2 regions of the Actinoplanes sp. NPDC051537 genome follow, and region 2 is predicted to be linked to the other one. Evidence: riboswitches for the same ligand, from Rfam matches in the RefSeq annotation. Region 2 holds a riboswitch; the other holds the start of a gene.

Region 1 (5,310 bases), on a different contig from region 2:
TCCCCACGCTCGGGCTCTACCACGCGTCCAAGTGGGGGCTGGAGGGGATGAGCGAGGCGCTCGCCCAGGAGGTGGCCCGCTTCGGCATCCGGGTGACGATCGTCGAGCCGGGCCCGTACGGCACGGACTGGGCCGGGGCGTCGGCGGTGCAGGCGACGCCGATCGACGCGTACGAGCCGATCCGGGAGGCACGCCGGGTGAGCCGCGGGCATCGCGCACCCGGCGACCCGGCCTCGACGGCGGACGTGCTGATGCGGCTCGTCGACCTGCCCGACCCGCCACTGCGCCTGTTCCTGGGCGGTTACCCGTACCCGATCGCCGAGAAGCTCTACGAGGAGCGCCTCTCGACCTGGCAGCAGTGGCGGGATCTGGCGGAGTCGGCCTGATTCTCAGCCGAGGTCGACCTGGGGGTAGAGCGGGAACGGCGCGAGCAGCTCGGTGGCCTGCTTGCTCACCCGGTCGGCCAGGGCCGGGTCCAGGTTGTACTTGGCCTTCGAGCCCTCGGCCGAGCTCGTGTTGGCCAGGACCGTGTGGATGAGCTCGGCGATCTGGTCCATCTCGTCGGCGCCGAGGCCGCGCGAGGTGAGCGCCGGCGTGCCGATCCGGATGCCGGAGGTGTACCAGGCGCCGTTCGGGTCCTGCGGGATCGCGTTGCGGTTGGTGACCACGCCCGAGTCGAGCAGGGCCTGCTCGGCCTGGCGGCCGGTCAGACCGAACGGGTGCACGTCGAGCAGCACGAGGTGGTTGTCGGTGCCGCCGCTGACCAGCCGGACGCCGCGCTTCAGCAGACCCTCGGCGAGCGCCTGGCTGTTGGTGACGATCTGCTGGGCGTACGTCTGGAAGGAAGGGTCGCGGGCCTCGGCGAACGCGATCGCCTTGGCCGCCATGACGTGCGACAGCGGGCCGCCGAGAACCATCGGGCAACCCCGGTCGACCTGCGAGGCGAGCGACTCCTGGGCCAGCACCGCACCGCCACGCGGACCGCGCAGGCTCTTGTGCGTGGTGGTGGTGACGATGTGCGCGTGCTCGACCGGGTTGTAGTCGCCGGTGAAGACCTTGCCCGCGACCATGCCGGCGAAGTGCGCCATGTCGACCATGAAGGTGGCGCCGACCTCATCGGCGATCTCGCGCATCGTCGCGAAGTTCACCTTCCGGGGGTACGCCGAGTAGCCGCCCACGATGATGAGCGGCTTGAACTCGCGGGCCGTCGCGCGCAGGGCCGCGTAGTCGATCTGACCGGTGGCCGGGTCGACGCCGTAGCTGCGCTGGTCGAACATTTTGCCGGAGATGTTGGGGCGGAAGCCGTGGGTGAGGTGGCCGCCGGCGTCGAGCGACATGCCCAGCATGCGCTGGTTGCCGAAGGCCGCCCGCAGCTCGGCCCACTCGGCGTCGGTCAGGTCGTTGACCTGCCGCTTCTCGAACTTCTTGAGGAACGGCGCCTCGACCCGGTCGGCGAGGATCGCCCAGTAGGCGACCAGGTTCGCGTCGATGCCGGAGTGCGGCTGCACGTACGCATATGGCGCGTCGAACAGGGCCTTCGCGTGCTCGACGGCGATCGCCTCGACGGTGTCCACGTTCTGGCAGCCGGCGTAGAAGCGGCGGCCGATGGTGCCCTCCGCGTACTTGTCGGAGAGCCAGTTGCCCATCGCGAGCAGGACCGCCGGGGAGGCGTAGTTCTCACTGGCGATCAGCTTGAGGGACTCGCGCTGGTCGGTCAGCTCCTTGGCGATCGCGTCGGCGATGCGGGGCTCGACGGCGCGGACGACCTCGAGCGCGGAGCGGAAGGCATTCGATTCGGCGTTCAACTCGGGCATGAACCCTCCCTATCACGGCTTCGGGGGGCCCAGGCGCACGGCAAGTCGTCTTTTTGACGGGGCCGCTCCACGATGGTTCCCCATCCGAACGCGCCAGTCACGGCCCGTCGGTGAGCATACCGGCGGCGGCGGGCCAGTTCACCCCCGTCAGCGTCTGCGACGTGTCCCACAGCCGCTTCGCCAAAACTGGATCTTGTGCGGCCGCCGAGGGCGTGACCAGCACGGGCTTACCGGTGAACTCGCCCCAGCCGTCGGGCCCGAAATACTCGCCACCGCGGACCCCGGCGTCGGTGGCGGCACGGAGAACCGGTTGCGCGCCGGCCTCCTCGCTCTGGATCAACCACGAGAACACCCAGCGCGTACGGGGTGAGACGACGAACCGGAAATGCCAGGGACTCGTGCGCATGAGCCTCGTGCGGGCCGCCCCGGGATGAGCCGCCACGCTGGTCAGCCACGGGAACCGCCGCCCGAGCTCGGCCGCGAAGAGCAAATTCGCGAGCTTGGACATCGCGTACGCGTTCATGGCGTGATAGCCCCGCTCCCAGGCGAGGTCGTCGAAGCGGATGGCCCCGCGCTTGTGCCCGTTGCTGCTGACCGTGACCACCCGCGGCTCGCGCCCGGCGGCCAGGCGGTCGAGCAGCAGGCCGGTCAGCGCGAAGTGCCCGAGGTGGTTGACCCCGAACTGCTGCTCGAAGCCGTCACGCGTCCGGCCGTACGGCGGAATCATCAGCCCCGCGTTGTTGATCAGCAGATCCAGCCGGTCGTGCCGATCGCGGAAGTCGGCGGCCGCCCTTCGGACCGCCGCGAGATCGGCGAGATCGAGCCGGAGTGGCGCGCCACCGACCCGCGCCGCGGCCTCGTCCGGCTCACGCCCGGCGACGATCACCGTGGCGCCGCGCCCGGCCAGCTCGCGCGCGCTCTGGAAGCCGATGCCGGATGTCGCTCCGGTGATCAGGACGATGCGACCGGCCTGATCGGGGATGGTCCACACGATGGCGCCTCCTATAATCGGGACGAGCATCCCGAATATACGGGATGCCCGTCCCGTTTAGCCAGGGCTCGTTCCGATCAGAGGAGGCGCCGATGCGTGCGGACGCGGAGCGCAATCGCGCCAAGGTGGTCGAGGCAGCCATGGCCGCGTTCGCCGAGGAGGGCCTGTCGGTGACGGTCGCCGAGGTCGGTCGCCGGGCCGGGGTCGGCACGGGCACGGTGAGCCGCCACTTCCCGACCAAGGAGTCGCTCTACGAGGCGATCGTGCTGGCCCGGGTCGAGGAGATCGTCGGCGAGGCGGAGCGCCTGCTGGCCGTGGCCCCGCCCGGCGAGGCGTTCTTCCGCTTCTTCGCCTACATGGTCGGCCAGGCGGCCGCGAACCGAGGCCTGGCCGAGGCCCTGGCCGGCGGCGGGTTCGACGTCGAAGCCGCCGCGGCCCGCACGGGCCGAGGCCTGGACACGGTCGAGCAGCGCTTGCTGACCGAGGCGCAAAAGGCCGGAGCCGTCCGCCCCGACGCCACCCGAGACGACGTCAAGGCCCTGCTCGGCGCCTGCGTGGCCGCCCCCGATCGCACCCGCATGATCGAGATTGTGACCACCGGCCTGCGGCCCTGAACTACTTCTTCTTCTTGTCCTTCTTCTTGCCCTTCTTGCCGCCGTCGGCCCCGATCAGTTCGTCGAGCATCATCTGGTCCCGCTCGTCCGCGATGTCCCGGGCGGTCTTGGGCGTCGGAACGAGCATCTTGAACATGATCGCGGCGACCACGAAGAACCAGGCCCACCACGGAATGCCCGACTCCGGACCGAACAGGTTGCTGGTCACGGTGTAGGCGTTGTCCACGATCTGATCCATGGCCGCATGTATCGGCCACAGTTCGCCCACGCTTTAGCGATTTCGGAGCTCGTCTACTCCGGCTGCCGCCCGCCCGCCTGCCCGCCCGGCCGACGCCAACGCCGCACCTTCGAGCGCCGATCCTGCACGACGCGCTGGCCGCGGCGACCCTCGCGCGACTCATCTCGGGGTTTGGGGTGAGCGTTACCGCTCACGCACGTCGCCCGGGTGGGCCGAGCGTCTTGGGCGCGTCAGCGCCCTGCTCGGCCCGGCCGGGTCCCCGCGGGAGCAGCGGTCCGCACGCCCCACCCACGCGGGACATCATGAATTTGATCTGGCCCTTGACGAATGAATTTGATCTGGCCCTTGACGAATGAAATCGATCTGGCCCTTGACTACGCTCCCCAGCCCGCTTGGGTGCCGCCGACTCGGTCGGCGATGATTTTCTCGTCGTAGCCGCTTCGCTTGTAGGCGGCGACCGGGTCGGGGTCGAGGCCGGCGTCCGCGCGGACCTCGGCCAGCAGCGGGCGGACGTCGGTGTTGTAGGCGTCCATGAAGACCGCGTTCGCCTCCAGGACCTCGCCGTTTCGCTGGGCGGCGAACAACGCGTCGCGGTCGACCAGCAGGGCCTTGGCCGTCGCCTCCTGGACGTTCATCACCGAGCGGATGATGGCGGGGATCTTGCGCTCGATGTTGTGGCACTGGTCGAGCATGAAGGCGATGCCGTAGGACGGGTCTAGCGCCTCGGCCCGGACGATCTCGTACATGATGCGGAAGAGCTGGAACGGGTCGGCGGCGCCCACCATCAGGTCGTCGTCGGCGTAGAAGCGGCTGTTGAAGTCGAAGGCGCCGAGTTTGCCGGCTCGCAGCAGGAACGCGACGATGAACTCGATGTTGGTGCCGGGGGCGTGGTGGCCGGTGTCGATGCAGACCGTCGCCTTGTCGCCGAGCGTCAGGCAGTGCGCGTAGGACGTTCCCCAGTCGGGGATGTCGGTGGCGTAGAAGGCGGGCTCGAACAGCTTGTACTCCAGCACGATGCGCTGATCTTCCCCCAAGCGGTCGTACGTCTCCCGCAGCGCCTCGGCCATGCGGTCCTGGCGCGTGCGCAGGTCGTCCTGGCCGGGGTAGTTGATGCCGTCGGAGAACCACAGCTTGAGATCGCGGGAGCCGGTGCGGTCCATGATGTCGATCGCCTCGAGCAGGTGATCGGTGGCCTTCCGGCGGATACCGGGATCGGGGTTGGTGACCGAGCCGAGCTTGTAGTCGTCGTCCTGGAAGACGTTGGTGTTGATCGCGCCGATCTCGACGCCCTGATCCGACGCGTACGCCGACAGGGCCGCGTAGTCGTCCACCTTGTCCCACGGGATGTGCAGCGCGACCGACGGCGCCACGCCGGTGAACCGGTGCACGGTCGCGGCGTCGGCGATCTTCTCCTCCGGGTTGCGTGGCACGCCGGGCTGGGCGAACACCTTGAAGCGGGTGCCCGAGTTGGCGTAGCCCCAGGACGGGGTCTCGATGCGCTGCGCGGCGAGCGCGCGCTTGACTGCGGCAAGGTCAGCCATGGTTCGTCACATCTTTCCTAGTCGAGGTGGAAGACCTCGGTGAGCGGAGGGAAACCCTCGGTCGGCGTGGTGCCGGCGAAGAACGAAGCCATCTCCGCCTGCCACCGGGTGT
Region 2 (5,310 bases):
GCCACCGTGATCACGTTGCCGGGCCGCTCCCACTGCGAGGCGCCGGTGAAGACCGAGACCGCGGTCGTGCCCGGCTCGGTGGCGCCGGTCGTCCACGGACGCATCAGCACCAGGTCGTCGCTGAGCCGCAGCCGGTACGCGGGCGTCGATTGGCCGGCCTGCCAGCGCATCTGGCCACTGGTCAGGTCGTACGAGGTCAGGAGCCCGAAGGTTTGGGCGAGCAGCTGGCCGTCGCCGCTCAGGGCATAGGTGTCGGCCGGGCCGACCTGGAGCCGGAAGATCGCCGCCAGCGGTGACTTCGTGGGCGCGACCGACCCGGCGGTCAGCATCAGCACGATGGCGGCCAGGATCGCGGCCGGGAACCACAGCGGGAGGGTCGGGCGGCCCGGGGAGTCGTACGTCGGCGGCTCGCCACGGTCCAGCCCGAGATCGATGACGACCGTGCCACCGTTGTCTTCCATGGCCCAAAAATAACGACTGGATAACGGAACCGCCCCGCGGCGGTCCGTTACCTGCGTCTTTAGCGCGGTTTGGAAGTTCTACGGCAGGGTCTGCGGCTCCGCCACCGCTTCCAGGCGGGAGACCCACTCGGTGACGTCGCGGGCGATGTCCTGCGCCGTGAGGCCCAGCGCCGCGAGGATCTCGGCCCGGGTGCCGTGCGGGTGGAAGCCGGTGGGCACGCCGAAGTCACGCAGCGGCACGTCCACGGCCGAGTCGCGCAGGGCGCTGGCCACCGCGTCGCCGACGCCGCCGGCCCGGACGCCGTCCTCCATGGTGACGACCATGCGGTGCTGGCCGGCCAGGCCGATGAGCTCGATCGGGACCGGGCGGACCCAGCGGGGGTCGACCACGGTCACGCCGTAGCCCTGCTCGGCGAGCCGGTCGGCGACCTCGAGGCCGATACCGGCGAACGAGCCGACGGGGATGAGCAGCACGTCCTTGCGGTCGGCCGCGCTTTCCCGCAGGACGTCGACCTGGCCGAGCCGCCGGACCGCCGGAGTCTCGGGGGCCACGGAGCCGGTCGGGAACCGTACGATCGTCGGTCCGTCGTCGACCGCGACCGCCTCGCGCAGCTCCTCGCGCAGGGTGGCCGCGTCGCGCGGCGCCGCGATGCGCAGGCCCGGCACCACGCCGAAGACGCTCATGTCCCAGATGCCGTAGTGGCTCGGGCCGTCCGGCCCGGTGATGCCGGCGCGGTCGAGCACGAAGGTGACCGGCAGGCGGTGCATGGCCACGTCGAGCAGCACCTGGTCGAACGCGCGGTTCAGGAACGTGGCGTAGACGGCGACGATCGGGTGCAGACCACCCATCGCCAGGCCGGCCGCGCTGGTGGCGGCGTGCTGCTCGGCGATGCCCACGTCGTACACCCGGTCGGGGTGCTTGCGGGCGAGGGCGGCGATGCCGGTCGGCTCGGCCATGGCCGCGGTGATGCCGACGACGTCGGGCCGCTCGTCGGCGATCCGCACGAGCTCCTCGGCGAAGACGTGGGTCCACTTCACCGACGGCTTGGCCAGCAGCTTGCCGGTCTCGACGTCGAAGGCGCTGCCCGGGCCGTGCAGGCGGTCGGCCTCGTCGAGCTCGGCCGGCCGGTAGCCGTACCCCTTGCGGGTCACCGCGTGCACGATGACCGGCGCGTTGAAGCCCTTGGCCCGCCGCAGCGCCGACTCCATGGCCTGCACGTCGTGGCCGTCGACCGGGCCGATGTACTTGATGCCGAGGTCCTCGAACATCGGCTGCGGGCTGACCGCGTCCTTGATGCCCTTCTTGACCGCGTGCAGCACCTCGTAGACCGGCTTGCCGACGACCGGCGTCGAGCCGAGCGCGTCCTTGACCAGGTCGAGCACGCGCTCGTAGCCCGGGTTGAGCCGCAGCGTGGAGAGGTGGTCGGCGAGCCCGCCGATCGTCGGCGCGTAGGACCGCCCGTTGTCGTTGACGACGATGACCAGCCGGTTCTTGGCGGCCGCGATGTTGTTGAGCGCCTCCCAGCACATGCCGCCGGTGAGCGCGCCGTCGCCGACCACCGCGACGACGTGGCGATCCTCACCCCTCAGCGCGTACGCCTTGGAGATGCCGTCCGCGTAGGAGAGGGCGGTCGAGGCATGCGAGTTCTCGATCAGGTCGTGCTCGCTCTCGGCCTGGCTCGGGTAGCCCGACAGCCCGCCACGCTGGCGAAGCTGGTCGAAGCCGCCCTGCCGACCGGTGACGATCTTGTGCACGTACGCCTGGTGCCCCGTGTCGAAGAGCATGCTGTCCCGCGGGGAGTCGAAGACCCGGTGCATCGCCAGGGTCGTCTCCACGACGCCCAGGTTGGGCCCGAGGTGACCGCCGGTGCGCGACACCTTGGCCACCAGGAAGTCACGGATCTCGGCGGCCAGCAGCGTCAGCTGCTCCGGGGTGAGGCGCTTCAGGTCACCCGGTGAGGTGATGGACGCCAGCAGGCCGGTCGAGGCGGGGTGGGCTTCGCTCATGGCTGCGAAGTCTATCGGCGCTGCGTGGGGTCGCACGCCGCGCGAACGGACAGAGCCTGGTCCTACACACAACCTGCACATTGCTGAGAACGGTGAGTTGTCTCACAAGATGCCGGATATGGCATCCTTGACCCACTGCGCAACTGGCGGCACAGGATGGGTCAACCATCGGGGAGCCGGCCACGGGAGTCGACCGCCTGGGTTCCCGTGCCGAGGAGCCGCCCCATGTCTTCTTCCACTCCCTCGTCTTCTTCCACTCCCTCGTCTTCTTCGCCCGCCGCCCCTTCCCCGGCCGCCTCTTCCCCGGCCGCCTCTTCCCCGGCCGCCCCTTCCTCAGCCGCCGCCCCTTCCTCGGCCGCCGCCCCTTCCTCGGCCGCCGCCCCTTCCCCGGCCGCCTCTTCGGCCGCTGCCTCTTCGCCCGGCTCTTCTTCCGCCGCCGCCCGCTTGTTGCCCGGCGCCCCCGTGGCCGAAGCCGTGCTCGCCGACGTCACCGCCCGCGCTTCCCGCCTCCGCGACCGAGGCATCGTGCCGAGCCTGGCCACCATCCTGGTCGGCGACGACGACGCCAGCGCCGGCTACATCCGCATCAAGCAGCGCCAGGCCACCGAGCTCGGCTTCGACTCCCCGCACCGCCACCTGCCGTCCGGGACCACCCAGGACGAGCTGCACCGCGTGATCGCCGAGTTCAACGCCGACAAGGCGGTACACGGCGTGCTCATCCAGTACCCCATCCCCGCCCACCTCGACTACGACGCCGCGCTGCAGACCCTCGACCCCGACAAGGACGTCGACGGCATGCACCCCCTCAACATGGGCCGCCTGGCGCTGGGCATGCCCGGCCCGCTCCCCTGCACCCCCGCCGGCATCGAGGCCCTGCTGGCCCACTACGAGATCCCCGTAGCCGGCCGCGAGGTCGTGATCCTCGGCCGCGGCGCCACCCTGGGCCGCCCCCTGGCGATGCTCCTGGCCCAGAAGCGCCCCACCGCCAACGCCGCCGTAACGGTCGTCCACACCGGCGTAGCCGACTGGCCCCGCTATACCCAGCGCGCCGACATCCTGGTAGGCGCCGCCGGCGTCCCCGGCATAATCCGCCCCGAACACGTAAAGCCCGGCGCCGTAGTCATCGGAGCCGGCGTCCGCTACGAGGGCCGCCGCCTGCTCCCCGACGTAGACGAGTCCTGCGCCACCGTGGCCGGCGCCATCACCCCTCGCGTAGGCGGCGTAGGCCCCACCACCGTCGCCATGCTCTTCCGCAACGTCATCGAGGCCGCCGAGCGCATGAACTAGCACCGCCGAGCGCTGTGCCGGCGAGCGCTGTGCCGCCGTGCGCTGTGCCGCCGTGCGCTGTGCTGCCGTGCGCTGTGCTGCCGTGCGCTGTGCCGCCGTGCGCTGTGCCGCCGTGCGCAGTGCCGCCGAGCGCTTGAACCAGCGCCGCCTAGCGCACGAAGCAGGGCCGCCGAGCGCATGAAGCCGTAAGGCAGCTCAATTTCTGGCATGCCCTACTCAATGCCGCCGCACCTGGCTGATCTGCGCGCGCGACACTTACCTGTGGTATGTCCCCTCCAGTCGCTTCCCCTCTCGCCGAGATTGCTCTGCCGATGCCGACCACCATGCCAGGAACCGCCGCCGAGCACATCCAACCCAGGTATGACGACTTAAGTCGATGATTCCAGTGGATCTCAAAGTGGCATAATCGAATGATTACAGCGCGGCCCTGAGGCGCGAGACAATCTATATATGCGGCAGCTTCAGATGTTCACCAGAGCAGAGCTGGCCGCAATGCGCCATCCGACAAGGTCGCGCAACCATTCTCCCGCCCGCGACCAATTCCGACGTGACCACGAACGCCACCGAGCGTGGGGCTTGACCCGCCGGCACGCCGAACGCTTGCGCCGCACACACGAGATCCGTGGTGCCGGACCTGCTGCGGACATTCGGTCAATCTCCGCGGAGCACCCGGCAGATCAGGCCGCTATTTCCGATCTGACGGCACCATCACTGTCGTCTGCGCCTGCACCTGCGCCTGCGCCTGCGACGGCGACGGCGACGGCGACGGCGACGGCAGCTACGGCGACGGCGACGGCGACGGCGACGGCAGCTACGGCGACGGCGACGGCAGCTACGGCGACGGCGACGGCAGCGACGGCAGCGACGGCGACGGCGACGGCAATGGCAGCGACGGAACCAGAAATGACGCCAGTATCGGAGGCGGCAGCGGCACCCGCTTCCAATTGCGGCGCGATGCCTCGTCCGCTGCTTTCACGACAGGGTTTTGTTTCCCTGTTTGTGTCAACTGGCCGGGCCTTATTCGACCCTTCGGGAATGTTCCCTTTCATTGGCCATCACCGTCAGGAGGTCAGGGCTCCAAAAGGGCTACGCATTCCACGTGCTGCGTCATGGGAAAGCAGTCGAAAGCGCGCAGTTCCGTCAATCGCCAACCCTGGGCGCGGAATGTCGCTATGTCTCGGGCCAAGGCGGCCGGGTCGCAGGCTACGTAGGCGACCGCCCGGGGGCGGGCCGCGGCGATGGCCTTGACCACCTGGGCGCCGGCGCCGGAGCGGGGCGGGTCGAGGACGACCAGGTCTACCGGGGCGGTCACTCGGCGGCGTTGCAGGGCCGTTTCCACCCGGGCCTGGACGATCTCGACGGTGGGGAGGTCGGCCAGGTTGGCTCGGGCCGCGGCGCAGCCCAGCGGGGACGACTCCACCAGCGTCGTGCGGGCGGCGGTGTGGGTGGTCAGCGCGGCGGCGAACAGGCCGGCGCCGCCGTAGAGGTCCCAGGAGACCTCGCCCTCGGCCGGGCGGAGGAGGTCGACCACGGTCGCGGCCAGGGTGTCGGCGGC

The links. Region 2 has a riboswitch for ZMP and ZTP ahead of ACZ6TB_RS16480 (bifunctional 5,10-methylenetetrahydrofolate dehydrogenase/5,10-methenyltetrahydrofolate cyclohydrolase). Riboswitches for the same ligand answer to the same signal wherever they lie in the genome.
Region 1: linked by a shared signal. The riboswitch ahead of ACZ6TB_RS42550 (glycine hydroxymethyltransferase) and the one ahead of ACZ6TB_RS16480 (bifunctional 5,10-methylenetetrahydrofolate dehydrogenase/5,10-methenyltetrahydrofolate cyclohydrolase) in region 2 are both predicted to bind ZMP and ZTP.

What each region holds. Positions count from the first base shown of each region.
Region 1 is NZ_JBVJIU010000024.1:118,052-123,361, reverse strand. Features, by position in the region: gene ACZ6TB_RS42555 (SDR family oxidoreductase) at 1-386, shown strand, start outside; gene ACZ6TB_RS42550 (glycine hydroxymethyltransferase) at 390-1,814, opposite strand; ZMP/ZTP riboswitch at 1,835-1,925, opposite strand; gene ACZ6TB_RS42545 (oxidoreductase) at 1,912-2,805, opposite strand; gene ACZ6TB_RS42540 (TetR/AcrR family transcriptional regulator) at 2,898-3,419, shown strand; gene ACZ6TB_RS42535 (hypothetical protein) at 3,421-3,657, opposite strand; gene rhaI (L-rhamnose isomerase) at 4,032-5,198, opposite strand; gene ACZ6TB_RS42525 (L-rhamnose mutarotase) at 5,216-5,310, opposite strand, start outside.
Region 2 is NZ_JBVJIU010000006.1:284,172-289,481, reverse strand. Features, by position in the region: gene ACZ6TB_RS16490 (outer membrane protein assembly factor BamB family protein) at 1-461, opposite strand, end outside; gene dxs (1-deoxy-D-xylulose-5-phosphate synthase) at 540-2,468, opposite strand; ZMP/ZTP riboswitch at 2,598-2,678, shown strand; gene ACZ6TB_RS16480 (bifunctional 5,10-methylenetetrahydrofolate dehydrogenase/5,10-methenyltetrahydrofolate cyclohydrolase) at 2,931-3,755, shown strand; gene ACZ6TB_RS16475 (class I SAM-dependent RNA methyltransferase) at 4,825-5,310, opposite strand, start outside.